Regions from separate parts of the Micromonospora sp. DT68 genome, predicted to be linked through region 2. Evidence: predicted binding sites of a transcription regulator. Region 2 holds the regulator's gene; the other holds the start of a gene.
The links. Region 2 encodes HspR, which represses chaperone genes until heat shock. Its sites were predicted from a motif close to TTGAGTNNNNNNNACTCAA; they were not measured.
Positions count from the first base shown of each region.

Region 1: a site for HspR is predicted at 6,144-6,162, ahead of lon (endopeptidase La). Genes of this name have one in related genera too.

Region 1 is NZ_JBNCNZ010000005.1:41,519-53,188, reverse strand. It holds gene ACPXB1_RS10985 (Asp23/Gls24 family envelope stress response protein) at 1-129, opposite strand, end outside; gene ACPXB1_RS10980 (hypothetical protein) at 126-314, opposite strand; gene ACPXB1_RS10975 (hypothetical protein) at 471-1,349, shown strand; gene ACPXB1_RS10970 (hypothetical protein) at 1,639-3,015, shown strand; gene ACPXB1_RS10965 (histone-like nucleoid-structuring protein Lsr2) at 3,132-3,479, opposite strand; gene ACPXB1_RS10960 (response regulator transcription factor) at 3,636-4,244, opposite strand; gene ACPXB1_RS10955 (sensor histidine kinase) at 4,343-5,068, shown strand; gene ACPXB1_RS10950 (manganese catalase family protein) at 5,154-5,996, shown strand; gene lon (endopeptidase La) at 6,186-8,516, shown strand; gene ACPXB1_RS10940 (DoxX family protein) at 8,639-9,043, shown strand; gene ACPXB1_RS10935 (DEAD/DEAH box helicase) at 9,062-10,795, opposite strand; gene ACPXB1_RS10930 (hypothetical protein) at 10,992-11,670, opposite strand, start outside.
Region 2 is NZ_JBNCNZ010000003.1:137,023-148,692, reverse strand. It holds gene ACPXB1_RS06845 (hypothetical protein) at 1-1,169, opposite strand, end outside; gene ACPXB1_RS06840 (GTPase) at 1,219-2,904, opposite strand; gene ACPXB1_RS06835 (ABC transporter) at 2,901-4,742, opposite strand; gene dnaK (molecular chaperone DnaK) at 4,963-6,846, shown strand; gene grpE (nucleotide exchange factor GrpE) at 6,894-7,652, shown strand; gene dnaJ (molecular chaperone DnaJ) at 7,738-8,925, shown strand; gene ACPXB1_RS06815 (heat shock protein transcriptional repressor HspR) at 8,956-9,396, shown strand; gene ACPXB1_RS06810 (hypothetical protein) at 9,532-9,777, shown strand; gene ACPXB1_RS06805 (hypothetical protein) at 9,856-10,287, opposite strand; gene ACPXB1_RS06800 (cation:proton antiporter) at 10,497-11,670, opposite strand, start outside.

The sequences.
Region 1 (11,670 bases), on a different contig from region 2:
GGCCGGGTTGACCGCGCAGACGCCGTCCACCTGCCGGGCGGCCTCCGTCGCGATCCGCGCGACTGTCGCCGCGTCGATGATCGGCTCGGGCAGGGCGACGCCGGGCGCGGTGGGCGGGTGCGCGGTCATCGGCGACGCCGGGAGTCGGCGCGGTCGCCCAGTCCGGTGACCGCGAGGTCGCCGTCGAGCACCCGGACCACGAGCCAGCCGAGCAGGCCGGCCAGCACGGCGCCGACGGTCACCTCGACGCCGGCGAGCGCCCAGACCGCCACCCCGAGGAAGCCGGCGAGGAAGCCGAACTGCTGACGCGACATGTCACCTCCCGACCGGCGGTACCGGCGATCCCGCTGGATACACAGGGAGGCCATCCCTGGAACGTCAGCGAGATGTGATCTGCATCACACGGTGCCTCGGCTCGCCATGATCGACCACCTAGACTCGGCCCGGTTCGAGCGACCGGGGGATGGCAGATGACGAGCAGCGACGAGCGCGGCTGGCTGCGGCCCCTGTCCGCCGACGGTGGGCGCGACGCGCTGTTCACCCGCGCCGGTCACCGGGTGTACGCCGACTGCCGGCTCAGTGAGCTGGTCCCGGGGCGTCCGCCGGGCGTCACCGGCAGCCAGTGGAGTTCGGCCAGCCGGGCGGCCTTCGACCTCGTGGTCTGCGCCGCCGACTCCGGCCGGCCGGTCGTCGCGGTGGAGATCGGCCCCGTCGCGCTTCCCGGTTCGGCCGAGCAGCGCGCCGAGCGACTGAAGGACGCCGTCAGCGCGGCCGTCGGGCTGCCCGTGCTGCGGGTCGGCTCGCCGACGCTGCGGGCCGTCGACTCCGGCCGGCGCCTGGTCGAGTACGTCATCGACGCGCGCGCCTACGCGTCAGACGCCGGGATGGGCGGTGCCGAGGACGAGCCGGCCCCGGTGGGTTTCCGGGACATCCTCGGGCGGCTCCCGGACGGGCGTACCGGCCCGGTCAACGACCTCGGCGCGTTGAGTCGCGCGGCGGCGGTCGACGCGTACGTGGCGGGGCGGCTGGCCGACCCGATCGTGCGCGCGCTGCACGTGCGCTGGGCGGACGGCCCGGCGCAGGGGTGGAGCTGGGTGCAGGTCCGCCCGGACGTGTGTCTGGTGGAGCGGGTCTCGGTGACCGAGCAGAGGTTCTCCTGTGGAGTCGACGCGGCCCGGCTGGCCGAGGATCTCGCGGCGGTCGCCGTCGGTGTGCGGCTGCGAGGGCTGGAGCCGGACGACCCGGCACTGCGGGCGCGGGCCGATCTCACCGCGGAGATCGTCGCGTTGAGCCGGCGCCGCCACGAGTTGGTCGGCGGTTTCGCGTTCGACCATCTCTGCGTCGACTGATCGGCCGTTTCCCCTCTGACCTGCTGCGCCTTCGGTCAGTGCCGGGTCGGAGCAATTTTTTGTGCGCCGGGTTGAACCTTCCCGGACGCGGTCCCGTACTCCTGCGCGAATGAAGAGGATCTCCCCATCCGCGTCGACCGGACGCGGGAGACGGTGCGGAAAGGGCATCGTCGGCCATCGACACGTTACCGGGTAGGTCGCGGTGGTCGCCGCCGTGGCGTGCCATCTCACATCCGTCGGTCCGCCGAGGGCAGGAATCCACTACCGGATCGAGAAGGAGAGCAATTCGATGCGCAGGTCCACTCGGGCGCGCCGGCCATCCGGCATCGCGCGGAGCAAGCGTCTGCTGGCCGTTGTCGGCACGCTCGTGGTCTTCGGCGGAGTAGTCGCCGTCACCCAGATTTCGTCGGCCCAGGACCGGCGGACGAACAAGCCCCGGCCGGCCGCCGGACAATGCGTGGAGCCGAGCCCCGGATCGACCGCGCCGAGCGGCAACTCGACAAGCCGAACCTGGCAGAACGGCCGGTGGGTACGCAATCACTGGGGTGACGGTCAGCAGTCGGTCGCGGAATGCGAGGACGGTAAGGACGGCACTGTCGGCACCGGTTCGGCAATCGCCTGCCCGGATGTGGCGGCGCGGCTGCCGCAGGTGCCGGACCGGGCGCGCGCAGAGGTCGACCGCAATCTGGCGCAGTTGCAGACCCAGATCGCGGATGCCGACCGCCGGCTGGCCGCCGAGGGCAACAAGGGCGAGACGTTCATCCGCAACGCGATCCTGCAGCCGTTGGCCGCCAAGCGGAAGGCGGTGTTGGACCGGATCACGCTCGCCATCGACCGGGTGGGGCCGCGCCCGCAGGGTCTGGCGCAGCTCGCCGATTGCCAGGTGCAGCCGACCGGCAACACGGGCGGTAACAACGGTGGCGGTAACAACGGCGGTGGGAACAACGGCGGTGGGAACAACGGCGGTGGGAACAACGGCGGTGGGAACAACGGCGGTGGGAACACCGGCGGTGGGAACACCGGTGGCGGCAACAATGGCGGTGGCAACAACGGTGGCGGCAACAATGGCGGCGGGAACAACGGTGGCGGCAACAACGGTGGCGGTAACGCCCCGGGTGCCGGCCTCGGCGTGCTGGCCAACAACTGCGACGAGAGCCAGTTGCAGGCGCACGACGGCTTCCAGAACGGCAACCGCTGCGTGAGCACCGCGTTCGGTGAGGTCGGCGCCGCCGCCAACAACCCGTCGCTGCTGATCACCCAGTTCCCGCAGCAGGTCGACCGCAACCAGACCTTCACCCTGCGGATCAGCACCCGCAACCTGGTCCGGGACCGCTTCCTCGCGGCCGGTCAGGGCGGGTACTACGTGGAGAGTTCGCTGCTCAACGCCCAGGGCCTGGTGCGGGGTCACTTCCACACCGCCTGCCGGATGCTGGACAGCCTGACCGCGCCGCCCGAGCCGCAGGAGGTGCCGGCGTTCTTCGTCGCCACCGAGGACGGTCGCGGCGGTGCACAGCCCGACGAGGTGACCATCCAGGTCCCTGGCCTGCCGGAATCGGGTACGGCGCAGTGCTCCGTCTGGGCCGGCGACGGGTCGCACCGTCTGCCGATGATGGAGCGGGCCAACCAGACCCCGGCGTTCGACGCGGTGCGTATCGAGGTCAACTGATTCGGAGTGGACCGGCGGCGGCCGGCCACCCGGGGTGGTAGCCCCGGGTGGCCGGCCGCACACAAACTGACGGGGTCACGCCGTTGCCGGCGGGACCCCGTCGTTGTGTCGCCCGATCAGCGGTTCTTGTACGCCTCGACGACCTCGACCGGGATCCGACCCCGCTCGGAAATCTTGTAGCCGTTCTTGACGGCCCATTCCCGGATGGCCCGGTTCTGCTCCCGGTCCATTCCCGCGCCGCTGGGCCGTCCAGGGCGCCGAACGGTCCGCGTGCTCTCCGCCGGGCCCCGACCGATGCGCCGGCCGGCATTGATGTACGGATCCAGAGCCTTGCGCAGCACGCCGGCATTCTCGTCCGAGACGTCGATCGTGTAGGCCGCGCCGTCGAGGCTGAACTCGACGGTCCGGTCGGCCTTCCCGCCGTCGAGGTCGTCCGTCAGCACCGTGATTACTTTTCTCGCCATTGCCAATTACTCCCTGTGTGTGGCGGGATGTGCCCAAAGTCTGACCTATCATCCGGGGAAACCGCAACAATATGCGTCCCATTCATTTCGGCGGGTCGCGATTGGGTGACGAGCAAAACCGGGAACAGCTGCTGAATCAGCGGCGCTGGCGCAATGTCATTCGGTGAGGAGACCGCTCTGACCGGCGACGGCAGCGGCCTCCGCGCGGTTGGACACCCGCAGCTTACGCAGCAGCGCGGCGGTCATCCGTTTCACCGTCCGCTCCGACACGTGCAGTTCCTCGGCGACGTCGAGGGTGTTGCGGCCGGCGGCGATCGCCCGCAGCAGTCGGCATTCCTCGCTGTCCAGGTCGACGGGCGCGGGCCGGTTGGGGCGCAGCAGCGTGCGCAGCAGTTCGGCCGGTAGCACCGCCCATCCGTCGAGGATGGCCAGCAGCGGGGGCAGTAGTTCCTCCGGCTCGCTGGTCTTCGGCAGGAACCCCTCGGCGCCGGCCCGCAGCGCCTCCAGCGCGGGCGCGGGGTCGGTGGAACCGGACATCGCGACCACCCGTACCCGGGGGGTGGTCCGGCGGATCGCGGCGATCGCCCGGATGCCGCCGGGCGGCGGCATGTGCAGGTCGACGAGCGCCAGGTCGGGGCGGCAGCAGCGGACCAGGGCGGCGGCACCGGCGGCGTCACCGGTCGACGCGATCACCTCGGCGCGGCCGTCGGTCGTCGCCGGGAGCAGCAGCTCAAGGCCACGGACGAAGAGGGAGTGGTCGTCCACGACGGCGAGTCTGAGGGTGGGTGCGTCCGGCATGTCTGCGCCGTTCCCCAGCGGGTACCAATCATGCGGGTATGCACCAAAAGAGGGGAGTCGGGTGGATGCACGCACGGCACGGCTTGCGGGGCCTGCTGCGAGAGTTGCGCCGGCCCGCGCCCGGACCGGTCGACGCGACACCGGGCCACTCGGATCTGCTGCTGCGGGTGCTCTGCCACGAGTTCCGTACGCCGGTCAGCACGTTGACGTCGTTGACCCGGGCGCTGGCCGACGAGCGTCGGGCGCTCACCGACGCCGACCGTCAGGCGATCACCGAGTTGGCCCGCGACCAGGCACTGCACCTCCAGAGCCTGCTGCGGGACGCGACCGCGGGCACCGGCGCGCTGACGCCGACAGCCCAGGCGGACACCACAGTGCCCCTGGTCGGCATCCTGCGCGAGGCGGCCGCGCTGGTGCCACCGTCGCGGCGGCGGGCCCGGGCCACGCGCCGGGCGGCCACCTGCCCGGTGCCGGCCGGTCGAACGCGGCAGGTGTTGGTGAACCTCGTGGAGAACGCGCTGCGACACGGGCCGACCGGGGGGCACGTCGGGATCTACGCGGCGCTGCGCGGCTCCGGCCTGAGCATCGTGGTGACCGACCAGGGGCGGGTGAGTGAGGATCTGCTGCTGGCGCTGCGCCGCCCGGCGCCGGCGGTCGGGATGTCCGGGCTCGGCCTGTGGATCGTGCGGCAACTGGTGGCCGTCGACGGGGGAACGCTGCGGGTGTTCCGGCTGCGCCCTCGTGGCGTGGCGCTGGAGGTGCTGCTTCCGGCTGCCGCCCCGCCACGCTGACCCCGTCGGGACGCGGATTGGCCCGGCAGGGTCACCGGTCGGGGAACCGCATCGGTGCCAGCATTCCCGGCACTGAGGAGGATCGATGTTCAGCCACATCAAGGATCTACAGTTCGAGGCCAAGCCGGATGGTCCGGACGCCGCCTTCGCCCGCCGGCTCCAGGAGGTCCTGGGCGGCAAGTGGGGCGAGATGACAGTCGCCAACCAGTACCTCTTCCAGGGGTGGAACTGCCGGCTGCCCGGCAAGTACAAGGATCTGCTGCTCGACGTCGGCACCGAGGAGGTCGGTCACGTCGAGATGATCGTCACCATGATCACCCGATTGCTTGACAACGCGCCGCTGTCGCTGTCGGAGGGCGTCGCGGACAACCCCGGGGGCGCGGCGACCTACGCCGGGTCGAACCCGGCGCACTTCATCCACGGCGGTGGCGGGGCGTTGCCCGCCGACTCCAACGGTGTGCCCTGGAACGGCGCGTTCATCACCGCCAGCGGCAACCTGATGGCTGACTTCCAGCTCAACGTGACCGCCGAGGCCCAGGGTCGACTCCAGGTCGCCCGCCTGTTCAACATGACCGACGACCCGGGCGTCAAGCAGATGCTGCGCTTCCTGCTGGCCCGCGACACGATGCACCAGAACATGTGGCTGGCGGCCATCGAGCAGTTGAAGGAGGACGGCCTGGAGGACATGCCGGTGCCCGAGGCGTTTCCGGATTCGGGCGAGTTCTCCGACGAGTTCAGCTACACCTACCTGGGCTTCTCCGCAGGCACCGACGCCGCGCAGGGGCGGTGGGCGTCCGGGCCCACGCCGGACGGCAAGGGCGAGTTCCGGTACGACGACAACCCGGTCGCGAACGCCCCGGAGCCGGCGTTGGCCCCGGGTGACCCGCGGCTGTACGGCACCAATCCGGGCGTGGTCGGCGGGTGGTGAACACGGTCAAGAGCAAGCTCACCTGATGCCGTCCCGTCGGGTCGCCCGGGTTCCCGTGCGGCCCGACGGCGGGTGTCAGCCCGCGTCCGGCCGTGCCGCTGGAAGTGGTCTGGGTCACATGATGGAACAAGGGGAACGTTTTGTTACTTGAGTGGTACACGCTCAAGTCAACGTGATAGCAGGTGTTCGATGGCAACTCTTCCGGTACTTCCCCTGACCGACGCCGTTCTCCTTCCCGGCATGGTCATCCCGGTGACCCTCGACCCGACCACCCAGGCCGCCATCGACGCGGCGCGGGCGACCGGCGACCGCAAGCTGCTGGCCGTCCCGCGCATCGACGGCGAGTACGGCCCCGTCGGCGTGGTCGCCACCATCGAGAAGGTCGGCCGGCTGCCCGAGGGTGAGCCCGCCGCCGTCATCCGTGGCCTGTCCCGGGCCCGTATCGGCTCTGGTGTGCCGGGCCCCGGCGCGGCGCTCTGGGTCGAGGCGGCCGAACTCGACGAGCCGGCACCCGCCGGCCGGGCCCGGGAACTCGCCCGCGAGTACCGCGCCCTGGTGACCTCAGTGCTCCAGCAGCGGGGCGCCTGGCAGGTCATCGACGCGGTGGAGCGGATGACCGACCTCTCCGAGCTGGCCGACTCGGCCGGGTACGCGCCCTGGCTGACAGTGGACCAGAAGAACGAACTGCTCGCCGCGCCGGACGTCACCGCCCGGCTGGAACTGCTCGTCGGCTGGGTGAAGGACTACCTGGCCGAGCAGGAGGTCACCGAGCAGATCAACAGCGACGTCCGCGAAGGGCTGGAGAAGTCGCAGCGGGAGTTCCTGCTGCGCCAACAGCTCGCCGCGATCCGCAAGGAACTGGGCGAGGACGAGCCCGACGGTTCGGCCGACTACCGGTCCCGCGTCGAGAGCGCCGACCTGCCGGAGAAGGTCCGTGAGGCCGCTCTGCGCGAGGTGGGCAAGCTGGAGCGGTCCAGTGACGCCTCCCCGGAGGCCGGCTGGATCCGTACCTGGCTGGACACCGTTCTCGAAATGCCGTGGGGCACGCGTACCCAGGACAACACCGACCTGGCCGCGGCCCGGGAGGTGCTCGACGCCGACCACGCCGGCCTGGCCGACGTGAAGGACCGCATCCTGGAGTACCTCGCGGTGCGCAACCGCCGGGCCGAGCGCAACCTCGGCGTGGTCGGCGGGCGCGGCTCCGGCGCGGTGCTGGCCCTCGCCGGTCCTCCCGGTGTCGGCAAGACCAGCCTCGGCGAGTCGGTGGCCAGGTCGCTCGGGCGTAACTTCGTCCGGGTCTCCCTCGGCGGTGTGCGCGACGAGGCCGAGATCCGCGGTCACCGGCGCACGTACGTCGGCGCGCTGCCGGGTCGGATCGTCCGCGCCCTGCGCGAGGCCGGTTCGATGAACCCGGTCGTGCTCCTCGACGAGGTGGACAAGCTGGCCGCAGGCTATGCCGGTGACCCGGCCGCCGCCCTGCTGGAGGTGCTCGACCCGGCGCAGAACCACACCTTCCGCGATCACTACCTGGAGGTCGACCTCGACCTGTCCGACGTGCTCTTCCTGGCCACCGCCAACGTGGTGGAGTCCATCCCCGGCCCGCTGCTGGACCGGATGGAGCTGGTCATGCTCGATGGCTACACCGAGGACGAGAAGGTCGCCATCGCCCGGGACCACCTGCTGCCCCGGCAGCGGGAACGGGCCGGTCTGACCGCCGACGAGGTGCAGATCGCCGACGAGGCGCTGGCACTGGTCGCGGGGGAGTACACCCGGGAGGCAGGCGTCCGGCAGCTCGAACGTGGCCTGGCCAAGATCCTGCGCAAGGTGGCGGTGACGCTGGCGACCGACCCGTCGCCGGTACGCGTCGACACCGGCAACCTCGCCACCTACCTGGGACGGCCGAAGTTCACTCCGGAGTCGGCAGAGCGCACCGCTGTGCCCGGCGTGGCGACCGGGCTCGCCGTCACCGGCGCGGGTGGGGACGTGCTCTTCATCGAGGCGACCAGCATGGAGGGCGAGCCGGGGCTGACCCTTACCGGTCAGCTCGGTGACGTGATGAAGGAGTCGGCGCACATCGCGCTGTCGTACCTGCGCTCCAACGGGCGGCGGTTCGGCATCGACCCGAACGTCCTGGCCGGACGCCGGATCCACGTCCACTTCCCGGCGGGCGCGGTGCCCAAGGACGGCCCGAGCGCCGGCATCACAATGGTGACGGCCCTGGCGTCGCTTGTCACCGGCCGGCCGGTCCGCCCCGAGTTCGGGATGACAGGCGAGGTGACGCTCTCCGGGCGGGTGCTGCCGATCGGCGGGGTGAAGCAGAAACTGCTCGCCGCGCACCGGGCCGGCCTCACCGAGGTCATCATCCCGGCCCGCAACGAGCCGGACCTGGACGACCTGCCGGCCGAGGTACGCGAGGCGCTGACAGTGCACACCCTGGCCGACGTGGCCGACGTACTCGCCCTGGCGTTGCGTCCGGCCGACGTCGAAGCGCTGGACGGTCCGGCGCTCGCCGCGGCCTGACGCTCCACCGCAACGGCCCCCACCGTCTCGTGTAGACGGTGGGGGCCGTTTGCGTACTACTGTCTCGGTCGAGCTCTCAACAACCCTCACCGCCGCGAGGCGGCGCCCCCGGAGGAACCCCCGTGAACACCGTGCTCTGGGTCATCCAGATCCTGCTCGCCGCCATCTTCGCCGGCGCCGGCCTGGCCAAACTGACCCAGCCGAAGGAGAAGCTGCGCGACCGGATGGGCTGGGTCGACCCCGTCCCGCCCAGCCAGGTCAAGGCGCTCGGGGCCGTCGAGGTGCTTGCCGCCTTCGGCCTCGTGCTGCCCGCCCTCACCGGTATCGCCACCGTCCTCACCCCGCTGGCAGCCCTCGGGCTGGTCATCGTCATGATCGGCGCCATCCTGGTGCACCTGCGCGACATGAAGAAGCAGGACACCGCCGACCGGCGCCGCACGGAGATCCAGGGCGCCGTCACCTGCGTGGTGCTGCTCGTCCTCGCCGCCGTCGTGGCGTGGGGTCGCTTCGGCCCGTACTCCCTCTGATCCGCGCCGGCGGCGTGCTCAGCGCTCGTCGCCTCCACGGTCTCGACGGACTGTGGCCTTGCGGCCCTTGATCGTGCTCTGGCGCAGCCCCGAGATGACCTCGTCGGCAACCCCCTGCGGCACCTCCACCAGCGAGAACCGGTCGGCGATCTCGATCGAGCCGATGTCCCGGCCACGGATACCGGTCTCCCCGGTGATCGCGCCCACCAGATCCTGCGGGCGTACGCCGGCACGCCGACCCAGGCCCACGAAGACCTGGACGGTGTTGCCGCCGCCCGAACGAGGCCGGCCCCCGCCACGACGATCGCCGCCCCGGCCACCGGCCTCCGGGCGACCCTCACGCGGGCCGCGCACCGGCACCTGCGGGATCTCCTCCTCGTCGTCGGAGCCCGGCGAGGTCACCTCGTGCGCGAGCTTCACGGCGGCGAGGGCGACCTCCATCAGGTCGAACTCGTCGGTAAGCGTCTCCACGATCACCCGGTACGGGTCGAGGTCGTCCTCCAGCAGGCTCTCCCGCAGCGCCGCCTGCGTCAGCTCCAACCGGCGGGTACGCATGTCCGCAACCGTGGGGATCTTGTCGATGGTGATCCGCTGGCCGGTCACCCGCTCGATCGTCTTGAGCATCCGGTGCTCGCGCGGCTCGGCGAGGGTGATCGCCACGCCCTCACGCCCGGCCCGACCCACCCGCCCGATCCGGTGCACGTACGACTCCGGCGCCGACGGCACGTCGTAGTTGACCACGTGGGTGAGCTGCTCGACGTCCAGCCCTCGCGCCGCCACGTCGGTGGCCACCAGCAGGTCGGCCGTGCCGGCCCGCAGGCGCCCCATCACCCGGTCCCGCTGTTCCTGGCTCATCCCGCCGTGCAGCGCCTCGGAGCGGTAGCCCCGGCCGTTCATCGTCTCGGTCAGCCGGTCGACCTCCTCGCGGCTGCGGCAGAACACGATGGCGGCCGTCGGCGACTCCACGTCAAGCACCCGACCCAGCGCGGCAGGCTTGTGCGCCCGCGTCACGATGTACGCGCTCTGCCGCACCCGGGGCGCCTCACCCGCGACCTGCTGCTCCCGGCCGATCTCGATGCGGACCGGCTCGCGCAGGTGCTGGCGGGCCATCCCGTCGATGCGCGACGGCATGGTGGCCGAGAAGAGCACGGTCTGGCGCTGCGCCGGAGCGTGCTCCAGGATCGCCTCGATGTCCTCGGCGAAGCCCATGTCGAGCATCTCGTCGGCCTCGTCGAGCACCACCGTGGCCAGGCCGCCGAGGCGCAGGGTGCCCCGGGCGATGTGGTCCAGTGCCCGCCCGGGGGTGGCCACCACCACGTCAACCCCGCTGTCCAGCGCCCGCAACTGCCTCCCGATCGGCTGCCCACCGTAGATCGGCAGCACCCGCGCGCCCAGGTCCTTGCCGTAGCGGTGGAACGCCTCGGACACCTGCACCGCCAGCTCCCGCGTCGGCACCAGCACCAGCGCCACCGGGTCGCCGCCCTGGCGGTGCGGCGTCATGAGGTTCAGCAGCGGCAGCGCGAACGCTGCCGTCTTGCCGGTGCCGGTGGCTGCCTGCCCCAGCAGGTCCCGACCCTCCAGCAGGGGCGGGATGGCCTCCCGCTGGATGGGAGTCGGCTCCTCGTAGCCGAGGGCTGCCAACGCGCCCAGCAGCTCGGAGCGCAGCCCCAGCTCCGTGAAGGCGTTCGCCTCGTCGGTGGCGTCGGGGGCGTTGTCGGTCGGGGCGTCGTGCTGTGCAGGTGCGGAACTCATGCGTCAAGTTTTTCATCACCCCGTCGCGCCCGCTGCGCCGCCCGGCACAACATCAGTGGCCGTTGCCGTGCGACACCGCTCCGGACCGACGCCAGGGCCGCCCGCCGCCCCGTGTCGGCGGGCGGCCGGATCAGCCGCCGTCCGGTGTCGGCGGGCGGCCGGATCAGCCGCCGTCCGGTGTCGGCGGGCGGCCGGATCAGCCGCCGACGCTCAGGAGCGCGAAGATCATCGTGGCGGCGATGGCCGCGTCCAGCACCCCGCACCACTCGGAGAAGGCGCGTGGCACCACCCGCCCGGTGCGGTGATGCGCAAGATCCCAGACGGCGTGCGCCAACCAACCGAAGGCGACCAGCCAACCGGCGGTCCGCCCACCGGCCGCCACCGCGACCAGCGCCAGGCCGACCCAGCCGGCCAGACCGAGGAACTGCGTGGTGAGCACCCCGGGCCCGCGCAACGTCCGCCGTGCCAGACCGATCAGCAGGTACGCCCCGGGCAGCACCAGCATCGTCCACGGGCTGAGCAGAGCCGGGTCGACCCACATGTCCACGGTCATCAGCAGGGCCAACCCGGTCGGCCAGCGGCGGGCGAGCGCCACGACGGCCGGGTGCCGGCGTACCGCCACCGGTGCCGCGTGCCGGTGCCGCAGCGCCACCAGCACCATCGCCGGCACCATCAGCAGGTGGCCGCCGAGCAGCATCGCGTCGGCGTCCAGCAGACCGGCCCACATCGGCACGAACAGCAGCAGGAACGGGACGTACATCGCGGCGGCCATCTCGCCGACCGCGTCCCATCCGTGCGCCCGGTACCGCATCCAGACGGTCATGCCGATTGTCATGTTGGTGGCCATCGTGAGCGCGGCCACCTCCGGGCTGCCC
Region 2 (11,670 bases):
GCGGCCGGGTCGTCCGGGTCCACGCCGTCGGCCATCAGTTGGGCCACCGCAGCCGTTGCCGGGCTGCGCCGCTCGCCGGTCGAGTAGAGCCGTGCGAACTCCGGCACCATCTCCTCGATCGCCTCGTCGGTGCGTGTCGCGGCGGCCTCGGGCAGCCCGCGCTGACGTGACGCGTACCGGGCCCAGGCGCGGAGCACCCGGGGCAGCATGGCCGCGTCGTCCATGTCGAGCACGGCACGGCGGTGCACCCAGTCGAGCAGGAAGAGCCCGGACACCGCCGGGCTCCAGCGCATCGGGTCGGCGTCCGGGAAGGTCGCCGAGTGGTCCAGCAGCAGGCTCAGGCAGAAGTGCAGCGAGGCGAGCTCCGGGCCGTCGACGGTGTCGAGGCCGAACCGGGCGGCCTCGGGCGCGGCAAGGAACCGCCGGACCAGGTCGGTGCGCTCGGCGGCGGACAGCGGTTCGACCTCCGCCGGGCCGGTCGGGGCGGCGGCAGTGGGCAGCGCCGCCAGTCGGGCGCCCACCAGCGCGCGGTCGGTGGCAAGCGAACCCTCACCGGGCAGCTCGCTCAGGTCGTCGGTGACCGAGAGATGGCGGGCCACCTCGCCCCGCAGCCGGGACGGGTCCTCGGTGCGGAACCAGGTCAGCTCGTCCTCGGCGCACATCTGCCGGACCTGGTCCAGGATCCGCTCCGCCGGCCCGCCGACGAAGATGTCCTTGGTGATCCCGATGTTGTGGTCGACGAGGGCCACAAGCGCGTGCTCCGGGCCGCCCGCCGCGTCGTCGTACGCGAAGGTGGCGAGGTAGGAGGTCTGGTCGCCGTACACGTCGCCGTACGCCCAGCTGCCGGTGAGGTGAACCCGGCCGAGTTGGCCTGACCAGGCGGGCGCCTGGCTGCCGGGACGGACCCGCTCGGCGCCTTCGGCATTCGGAACGAGGGTGGCGAAGACCTGCCGGATGGTGGTCGCCGCCGCGATCCGGCGGCGGGCGGTGGCGGCGAGGAACCCGGTCACGAATTCCCGTACGGCGGTGTCGCGGTCGGTCTCCGCGATCGCGTAGACACTGCCCAGCAGGGCGCTGCCGAGCATCTCGGCGTCGAGGGCGGACTCCAGCTTGGTCACGTCGCGTGCGGCGTGCAGCACCGCGTCGTAGGGGGTCTGAGGCGTGGCCATGCTCCGACCCTACGCCGCCGGAGGGGCTGTGCAGAGCGGTAGCGATGCGTCAGCGGTGGGCGGCGTCCCCCAGCGCCTCCCGTGCCTGCTCGTACGAGGCGAGCACGGTCCGCACCGGAACGAGCACGTACTCGTGCCCCACGTCGGCCACCTTCGCCGTCAGCCGCTGCTGTGCCCGGCCGCGTGCCCGCCGGGCCGCCCAGCGGATCACCGGGCGGGTCAGGGCCGCCATCAGCAGCCCGGCCAGCAGCCCGCCGAGCAGCAGCAGGGTGGGCAGCGGCACCTGGCCGACCATCGGGTTGTCCAACGCCGGCAGGCCGAGCACCCGCAGCGCGTACCCGAGCGCCAGCCAGCCCAGCCCGACCACGGCGGCGAGGGTGACAAGCCACTGCACAGCGCCGACGACCCGCCACCAGAGCGGTCGCCGGTCCAGGCCGAGATCGGCGCCGGCGATCGCGCGGTCCAGCGCGTCGGGCAGGTCGTTCAGGCGGGACCGGGCGGCTGCTGTGACAACGGGCGGCCAGGCGGCGGGCAGGTGGGCGGCGGCCCGGTCGGCCACCGCGCGGATCGCCAGGCCGAGCGCCGAGCGCTGGGCGGCGGTCGGGTCCGGTACCGAGGTCGCCGCGACAAGGCTCTCCGCCGGGTCGGCCTGGTCGCCGGTCGGGCCGGGCAGGTGCAGCCGCCGCAGCGGGTCGGGCCGGAGCCGACGCCAGCCTCGTACCACAGGCCAGCCGGTGGCCGCGCCGGCCCGGTGCCGGTACGCCTGCTCCACCGCCTCGGCCACCGCAGGCACACCGGCCGCCCCGGCCAGCGCCCGGTTCAGTCCGGCGACGGCCGCGTCGTCCGGTCCGGCCGGGCGTCGTGCCGAACCGACCAGTTCGTCCAGCCCGGCGACCACCGAGTCGACGTCGCCGGCCAGCCGGCGCAGGGCGGCCTGCCGCTCGGCGACCGTCCGCTCCAGGGCGTTGCGCAGCCCGACCATCCCGGCCGGGTCGATGGCGGTGGTGGCGAGCAGTGGAACTCCGGTAAGCCCGTCGCTGTCGAGCAGCCGGCGCAGGTCGTCCAGGACCCGGGGCAGCTCGGCCTGGGGCAACCGGTCGGCCTGGTTGAGCACGACGAGGGTGACGTCGCGGTGCCTGTGGAACTCGCGCAGGTAGCTGTCGTGGATCACCCGGTCGGCGTACTTCTGCGGGTCGACCACCCAGACCACCTGGTCGACAAGGCCGAGCAGCCGGTCCACCTCCAGCCGGTGCGACCGCTGCACCGAGTCGAAGTCGGGCAGGTCGAGCAGGATCAGGCCGTGCAGGGCCGTCTCGTCGTCCCCGTCGAGGGCGCTCTCCCGAACGAAGCGGTGCCGGGGCAGCACACCGATCCAGTCGAGCAGCCGGTTGGCGCCCTCCAGCGGCCCCCACACGCAGGCGTGGGTGACGCCGGTGGTCGGTCGGCGGACCCCGACCGGCGAGAGCTCCAGTTGGGCCAGGGCGTTGAAGAGGCTGGACTTGCCGCTGCCGGTGGCGCCTGCGAGGGCGACGACGGTGTGGTCGCGGGACAGCGCGAGCCGGGTGCCGGCCCGCTCGACGAGGGTGTGCGCGGGCACCAGATCGGCGTCGGGCAGCAGGCCGTCGACTGCGGTCAGGAACCGGCGTACCGCGTCGAGGCGGGTGATCAACGCATCCGGGTCGATGCGCTGGTCGCCGCGGAACGCCTCGCGTACCCGGCCGACGATGTTTGTCACCGGGAGTCCTCCTCGTCGCCGCCCGCCGGCAGGCCGCTGCCTGTGGCCAGGCCGCTGCGGTGCCGGGCCAGCTCGACCAGGCCGGCGGCGCGGCGCAGTTCGTCGCCGGCCGCCGCTGCGGGCCGGGCTTCGGCGGTGCGGGCCAGGAAGCGGTCGGCCTCCGTGTCCAGCAGCGCCCGTACCCGGACCAGCAGGTCGGTCCGGGCCTTCGCGGCGAGGGTACGCACCGCCTGGTCGCCGAAGATCGCCTGGAGTACGGCCTGGGCGGCGACGGTCGTGCCGGCCCCGGCGGCCACCTCCAACCCGGTGGGAATGAACGCCGTGGAGGCGAACACGGCGATCATCACGGCCAGCCCTGTGGCGTTGACTGCGTACGCGGCGGTGCGTGCCACGAACCGCTTGTCGCCGCCCTCGACCCGGACGAGTTCCAGCACGCCGCGCTGCCAGTCCCGGACCATCCGCTCGGCGCGTTCGGGCAGGTCGTCGCTGGGGTGGGCGAGCCCCGGCTCAAGCAGGTCGGCGCCCGCCGGATGCGCCTTCCAGCCGGTGTACGCGGCCTCGGCGGCCTCGGACGCCACCCCGCGCAGCAGTGTGACGAGCTGCGACTCGATGGCGTTGCGCAGCTCGGCGGCGGGTGCTGGCCGACCGGTGACGGTGGCCACCAGCCGGTCCCGCAGTCGACCGATCCGTGCCTCCAGGGTGCGGAAGAACTCGCCGGTGCCGACGAACTCCTGCCAGCGGGCCAGCACCTCGCCGCGGAGCAGCCGGCCGTCCCGCAGGCCCTGCTCGACCGTCCGCTCGGCTCCCCGGTAGGCGCCCCGGACGCGCTCGTCCAGCCCGTCGGCGGCGGCGACCTGCTCGTCGGCGGCGTCGGCCAACTCCTCCACGGCGGGGTGCAGGGCGGCCAGCGCGCCGTCCAGGGTCTGCCGGACCACTGCGGCGCGGGCGTCGGCGTCGGCGGCCAGCCGGGCGAACCAGTCGGCGAGCGCCGCGGTGACGCCCTCCGGGAGCAGCCCCTGCCCGTCGACCCAGGTCTCCGGGAGCACGAAGAGGGGTGCCCGGCCCAGGTCCTGCTCGGCGAGCATCTCGGTCAGGTGCGCGGCGATCTCGTCGCTGGCCTCGGCGGGCACCCGGTCCAGCACCATGGCGATCACCGCGCCCCGGGCCCGCGCGCTGCGCAGCAGTTCCCAGGGCACCGCGTCGGCGTACCGGGCGGCGGTGGTGACGAAGAGCCAGAGGTCGGCGGCGGCGAGCAGTTGGCTCGCGAGCGCCCGGTTGGCGTCGACGACCGAGTCGATGTCGGGCGCGTCGAGGAAGGCCAGCCCGGGAGGCAGGGCCGGCGCGGTGACCAGGTGCAGGGCTCGGGGGTCTTCGCTGGGCTCCGTGGTGCGGGTCAGCCCGGGCAGCAGGTCACCCTGCCGGAACCAGGTGGCGTCGGCCGGGTTGCACACCAGCACCGGCGAGCGGGTGGTGGGCCGGAGCACACCGGCGGCGCTGACGCGGGCCTTGACCAGGCTGTTGACAAGTGTCGACTTGCCCGCGCCGGTGGAGCCGCCGACCACCACGAGCAGGGGGGCGTCCAGGCGGGCGAGCCGGGGCAGCAGGTAGTCGTCGAGCTGGTCGGTGAGGGCCGTGGCGGTGTGCCGGGCGGAGTGGGCGGAGGGCAGCGCGAGGGGATACCGGGTGGCACCGATCGCGGCCCGGAGACCCGACAGCGCGCCGGGGAGGCTGTCGTCCCCGGTGGTGGCGGGCGGCTCCTCCGCGGCGTCCGGCGGGCCGGTGCGGGCTGCGACGGCGGGCGCGCCGGAACGGGTGGCGGAATCGCCGTGCGTCGTCACCGCTAAAGCGTGCCCGACCGATGCAAGGGAAGACAACCGGACGGTAATAACGTCTGGGTTGCGTGGGGTCGGCTCAACTCGACTTGACGATTCGCCAACGCGTGGCACTATTGAGTCAAGTTCACTCAACTTGTGGTGGGGCCCGCTGCGGGCGGTGCCCGCCAGGCAGTCGCGGGCAACACCCGCCACCTGCACAACCTTACGAAGCGAGGAAGCGAAGATGGCACGTGCGGTCGGTATCGACCTCGGCACGACGAACTCCTGCGTCAGCGTTCTCGAGGGCGGTGAGCCCACCGTCATCGCCAACGCTGAGGGCTCGCGGACGACCCCGTCGATCGTCGCGTTCGCCCGTAACGGCGAGGTGCTCGTCGGTGAGGTCGCGAAGCGCCAGGCGGTGACCAACCCGGACCGGACGATCCGCTCGGTCAAGCGGGAGATCGGCACCAACTGGTCCGTCGACATCGACGGCAAGAAGTACACCCCGCAGGAGATCTCGGCCCGGACCCTCATGAAGCTCAAGCGGGACGCCGAGGCGTACCTGGGTGAGCAGATCACCGACGCGGTGATCACCGTTCCCGCCTACTTCAACGACGGCCAGCGCCAGTCGACGAAGGAGGCCGGTGAGATCGCCGGCTTCAACGTGCTGCGGATCGTTAACGAGCCGACCGCTGCCGCCCTGGCGTACGGGCTGGACAAGGGCTCCAAGGAGCAGACCGTCCTGGTCTTCGACCTCGGCGGCGGCACCTTCGACGTGTCGCTGCTCGAGCTGGCCGAGGGCGTTGTCGAGGTCAAGTCCACAAGCGGTGACAACCAGCTCGGTGGTGACGACTGGGACCAGCGGATCATCGACCACCTGGTCAAGACGTTCCGCGGCGAGCACGGCATCGACCTGAGCCAGGACAAGATGGCGCTCCAGCGGCTCCGTGAGGCCGCCGAGAAGGCCAAGATCGAGCTGTCCGCCGCCACCACCACCAACATCAACCTGCCGTACATCACCGCTGGCGCGGCCGGCCCGCTGCACCTCGACGTGACGCTCAGCCGGGCCGAGTTCCAGCGGATGACGCAGGACCTGCTGGACCGCTGCAAGGGCCCGTTCGAGCAGGCCGTGAAGGACGCCGGGATCAAGATCTCCGACGTCGAGCACGTGATCCTGGTCGGCGGCTCCACCCGGATGCCGGCCGTCACCGACCTGGTCAAGCAGCTCACCGGTCGCGACCCCAACAAGGGCGTCAACCCGGACGAGGTCGTCGCCGTCGGCGCCGCCCTCCAGGCTGGCGTGCTCAAGGGCGAGGTCAAGGACGTCCTGCTGCTCGACGTGACCCCGCTGAGCCTGGGCATCGAGACCAAGGGCGGCATCTTCACCAAGCTGATCGAGCGCAACACCACGATCCCGACCAAGCGCTCCGAGGTCTTCACCACGGCGGACGACAACCAGCCGTCGGTGCTCATCCAGGTGTTCCAGGGTGAGCGGGAGATCGCGTCCTACAACAAGAAGCTCGGCACCTTCGAGCTCACCGGCCTTCCGCCGGCGCCGCGCGGCGTGCCGCAGATCGAGGTCGCCTTCGACATCGACGCCAACGGCATCGTCAACGTGCACGCCAAGGACCTGGGCACCGGCAAGGAACAGAAGATGACGATCACCGGCGGCTCCTCGCTGCCGAAGGACGACATCGAGCGGATGCGCCGGGACGCCGAGGAGCACGCGGAGGAGGACAAGCGCCGCCGCGACGACGCCGAGACCCGCAACGTGGCCGAGGCGCTCCAGTGGCAGACCGAGAAGTTCCTCGCCGAGAGCGGCGACAAGCTGCCCAGCGAGAACCGGGAGCAGCTCAACGAGGCGCTCGGCGAGCTGCGTGGTGCCCTCGGCGGTCAGGACATCGAGAAGATCAAGTCGGCGCACGAGCGGCTGGCGCAGGTCTCCCAGCAGGCCGGCTCGCTGCTCTACGCGTCTCAGTCCGAGCAGGGCCAGCAGCCCGGCGGCGAGGCCGGCCCGGGTGCGGCAGGCCCCGGTGCGGCCGGTGCGACCGGTCCGCAGGCGGGTGCTGCCGGCGGTCCCGACGACGTCGTCGACGCGGAGATCGTGGACGAGGACGGCAAGAAGTGACGATCGGCCTCCGGGACGTATCCACGGCGAAGGGATGAGGTAGCCGCATGACGCAGAAGTCACGAGCCGCCGACCCGGACGACGCCGGGTCGACGCCGGGTGGCTCCGCGCCCACGGAGCCAGCCACCGGCGACGAGGAGCGGGTGGTCATCCGCAACAACCGCAAGCTCACCGACACGACGGAGCCGGAGGGCACCGCCACCGACGCGGGGAGCGACGTCTCGGCCGAGGGCCTCGTCGAGGATGCCGAGGTAGTGGTCGACGAGATCGAGATCGAGGCGACCTCTGTGGACGGGTCGACGCCGTCCGGTCCGCCGGTGGTGGACGCCCCGGCGCAGCCCGTCGACGGCGGCGGCACCGGGACGTCACTCGGTGCCGAGCTTGAGGCGCTCCGGGCCGAGTTGGAGGAGCGGACCAGGGACGTGCAGCGGGTGTCGGCGGAGTACGCCAACTACCGCAAGCGGGTCGACCGGGACCGCAGCCTGGTGCAGGAGCAGGCGACCGGCTCGGTGCTGGCCGCGCTGCTGCCGATCCTTGACGACCTGGACCGGGCCAGGGAACACGGCGACCTGGTCGGGCCGTTCGGATCGGTGGCGGAACAGCTCACCGCCGCGCTTGGCAAGTTCGGCCTGGCCGCCTTCGGCGAGCAGGGCGACCCGTTCGACCCGACCCGGCACGAGGCGGTCGCGCACCAGACCTCGGCCGACGTCAGCGAGCCGACCTGCGTGCAGGTCATGCGCCGCGGCTACCAGCTCGGTGAGCGGCTGCTGCGCCCCGCGCTGGTCGCGGTCGCGGATCCGGAATAGTGCGAGACAGTGACCGGGCCGTCCCGTCCCCCGCGCAGCGGTGGGCGGGGCGGCCGGGCCACGACGGTCGAAAGGAGGTGGACCGGTGAGTTCGAAGGACTGGCTCGAGAAGGACTTCTACGCCGTGCTCGGCGTGGACAAGGCCGCCTCCGCTGATGACATCAAAAAGACGTACCGCAAGCTGGCCCGGGAATCGCATCCGGATCACAACCCGGGCGACCCGAAGGCCGAGGAGCGGTTCAAGGCCGTGTCCGAGGCGTACAACGTGTTGTCGGACGCCGGCCGTCGCCGGGAGTACGACGAGATGCGTTCGCTGTTCGGCTCGGGCGCGTTCCGGCGCAACGCCCGCGGCTCCGGCCAGCCGGGCGGCATGCCGTTCGACGTGTCCGACCTGTTCAACGGCGGCGCGGGCGGTGGCGGTGACCGTCGCTTCGGCGGCGCCGGTTTCCAGGACCTGTTCAGCTCGATCTTCTCCGGCGGGCAGGCCGGCGGGCAGGCAACTGCGCGTGGTCCGGCCCGGGGCCGGGACGTGGAGGCCGAGGTGGCGCTGGACTTCGGCGACGCGGTCCGCGGGGTGACCCTGCCGCTGACGCTGCGTGCTCCGGGCGTCTGCGACACCTGCCACGGCAACGGTGCCAAGCCCGGCACCCAGCCGCGCACCTGCCCGGTGTGCCACGGCGCCGGGGTGACGACCCGGGACCAGGGGTCGTTCAGCTTCTCCGAGCCGTGCCGCAACTGTCAGGGTGTCGGCACGGTCGTGGAGGAGAAGTGCCCGGAGTGCCACGGCAGCGGCGGTGTCACAAAGACCCGCACGCTCAACGTGCGCTTCCCGGCCGGAGTGGCAGACGGCCAGCGGATCCGGCTTGCCGGGCGCGGCGAGCCAGGTGAGCGCGGCGGGCCGGCCGGCGACCTTTTCGTGCACGTCAAGGTTCGACCGGACGAGCTGTTCGGGCGTACCGGAGACGACCTGACACTGACCGTGCCGGTCACCTTCGCGGAGGCCGTGCTCGGCACGGACCTGCGGGTGCCCACGCTCGACGGTGCGGTAACCCTGCGGGTTCCGCCGGGCACGCCCAGCGGGCGGGTGCTGCGGGCCCGGGGCAAGGGTGTGGTCCGCCGCGACGGGCAGGCCGGCGACCTGCTTGTCACGCTGGAGGTGGTGGTGCCGGCCCGACTGTCTGACGAGGCGCGCACGGCACTTGAGGCGTTCGCCGAGCAGAGTCCGGCGGCGGCGCGGGAACATCTCGACGCCCGGGTGCGTCGGGTCAGTTAGTCCGGTGGGGTGGACGCGGAGGTGAGCGGGATGTCGGGCGAGTTCCTCGGTTCGGGTGACCCGGCCTACGAGGCCAAGGTGCTCATGATCTCGGTCGCGGCACGGATGGCGGGGATGCACCCACAAACCCTGCGCCAGTACGACCGGCTGGGGCTGGTGCAGCCGGGCCGGGCCGCTGGCGGCGGACGCCGGTACAGCGTTCGGGACGTGGTGCTGCTGCGCGAGGTGCAACGGCTCAGTCAGGACGACGGGATCAACCTGGCCGGCGTCAAGCGGATCATCGGGCTGGAACGGCTGCTGGAGCAGGCGCAGCAGCGGGTGGCCCGGCTGGAGGCGGAGTTGGACGCCGCGTACCGCCGGGTGGCCGAGCTGGAGTCGCTGGCCCGCTTCCCGGGCCGCGACCTGGTGCCGACCAACCGCACGTCCACGGCGCTTGTGGTGTGGCGTCCCCGCCGCACGCCGGACCGCTGACCCGCAGCTCACTTTCGCCGTTCCTGGCCCCCGGCCCGTGTCGGTTTTCCGGCGCGGGCCGGACCGTTTCCGTTAGCCTGTCAATACGGGTCCTACCGCCTTAATTCGGGCCTATCGGCGCGATGAGGGGGAACGATGGCGGGGCCGGCGAAGAACTTGGCGGAGCAGACGGAGGAGCGGCTGGAACGGTTGGCCGACACCGTCCGCGAGAAGTTCGACAAGGTGACCGAGGGAAGCTTCCGGGACCGGATCGTCGAAGGGCGGTTCGCCGACCACGGTGACCGCGCCGACGAGGCCGACCACGGCGAGCACGCCGACCACGGTGGCCGTGCTGACCAGGGCGACAGCGCTCGGCCAGAATCCGGTCGGAAGCAGGACTGACCGGTAACGATGTGCGGGCCGGGACCCACGGGGGGTCCCGGCCCGTCGCTCATCGCCGCCTCGGCAGCCGGGTGCGTGTCAGCCGAGGCGGCGGTTCTCGCGAACCAGGCCGCCTTCGCACCAGTCCCGGTAGACGAACAGGTCCGGTCGGGCGAGGAGTACCCGGCCGTTGTGCGCCCAGATCCTCATCAGCTCGTCGCCGTCGCGTTCGGCCTGCTCGACCAGCTTGCGGAAGCGCCGCTTGGGGTGGGCGCGGAATTTCGTCCGGATGCCGTCGGCGGCGTAGATGTAGAGGCAGTGCAGCGCGAAGCGTCGAGCCGGGCAGGTCGGGTCCATGGCCAGGTCGAAGAGCGTCAGCACCAGCCGGTCGCCGGAGACGAGGAGATCCCAGTCGGGTGGCATGGAAGCAAGCGGCACCGAATCGGGCTGGAATGCCCAGGCTCGCAACTCCGCCGGAGTCGGATCGACGGGGTTGGCAAAGCCGTGGAACGTCGACTCCTGCACGCTCACCGGCCAACCTTCCGCTCTCGCCCGCGTTGGCACTGGCCCGCGGACCGTGGCTGCTGGGGCGAAACGGTAACCTGCCCGCCGGTTGCTGCGGTAGTACCCGCAGGGGCGCAATTCGGCAACCGTTGGCTGTGCTTGTGTGAACGGACGAGCCGCTGACCATCGCCGCCGCTGTCGTGCTGGTCAACGGCACGACAGCGGCGGCGGCGAGGTCAGTCGGGGATGGGTATCGGCGCGCTTCGTTGGATCAGCGCGCGGGCGCGTAGCCACCGTTTGAACCACTGGAAGTCCGGCAGCCGGGCCAGCATCGGACCGGTCACCACGGTGATCAGGACGTAGGCCGTGGCCAGCGCGGCCAGCCGCGGCTCGACGCTGCCGGCCGCCACCGCCAGTCCGGCGATGACGATGGAGAACTCCCCGCGGGGTACGAGTGCCAGGCCGGCCCGCCAGCGACCGGGCTCGCCGATGCCGACCCGGCGGGCAGCGAGGTACCCGGTGAGCGTCTTCGTCGCCATGGTGATCACGGCCAGCGCGAGCGCCGGCAGCAGCACCGGCGGGATGTCCCGTGGGTCGGTGACCAGGCCGAAGAAGACGAAGAACACCGCCGCGAACAGGTCCCGCAGCGGGGACAGCATCTCGGTGGCGTGGTGCGCCACCGGCCCGGAGAGCGCGATGCCGACCAGGAATGCGCCGACCGCCGCCGACACCTGGAGTTTCGCGGCGACTCCCGCGATCAGCAGGGTCAGGCCGAGGACGCCGAGCAGCAGAGCCTCCGGATCCCTCGCCGACAGTGCGGCCGAGATCAGGTGGCCGTACCGGATGGCGACGACCAGCACCAGCAGGACGGTGCCCACCGCGACGGCGAGGGCGATGCCGCCGCCGATCAGGCCGGTGCCGGCGAGGACGGCGGTGACCAGCGGCAGGTAGAGCGCCATCGCCAGGTCCTCGATGACGAGCACCGAGAGGATCACCGGGGTTTCCCGGTTACCGAGCCGGCCCAGGTCGCCGAGGACCTTGGCGATCACGCCGGAGGAGGAGACCCAGGTGATGCCGCCGAGCACCAGGGCGGCGACCCAGTCCCAGCCGAGCAGCAGGGCGAAGGCCGCGCCGGGCAACGCGTTGAGTACGCCGTCGATGAGGCCGGCCGGAGCAGCCGAGCGGAGGTTGCCGACCAGTTCGTTCGCCGAGTATTCCAGCCCGAGCATGACCAGCAGCAGGATGACGCCGATCTCGGCGCCGACCGCGAAGAACTCCTCGCTGGCGTCCAGCGGTAGCAACCCGCCGTGGCCGAAGGCGAGCCCGGCGAGCAGGTAGAGCGGGATGGGTGACAGGCCTACCCTGCGGCTGAGCCGCCCGAGGATCCCGAGGAGGAGAAGTAGCGCGCCG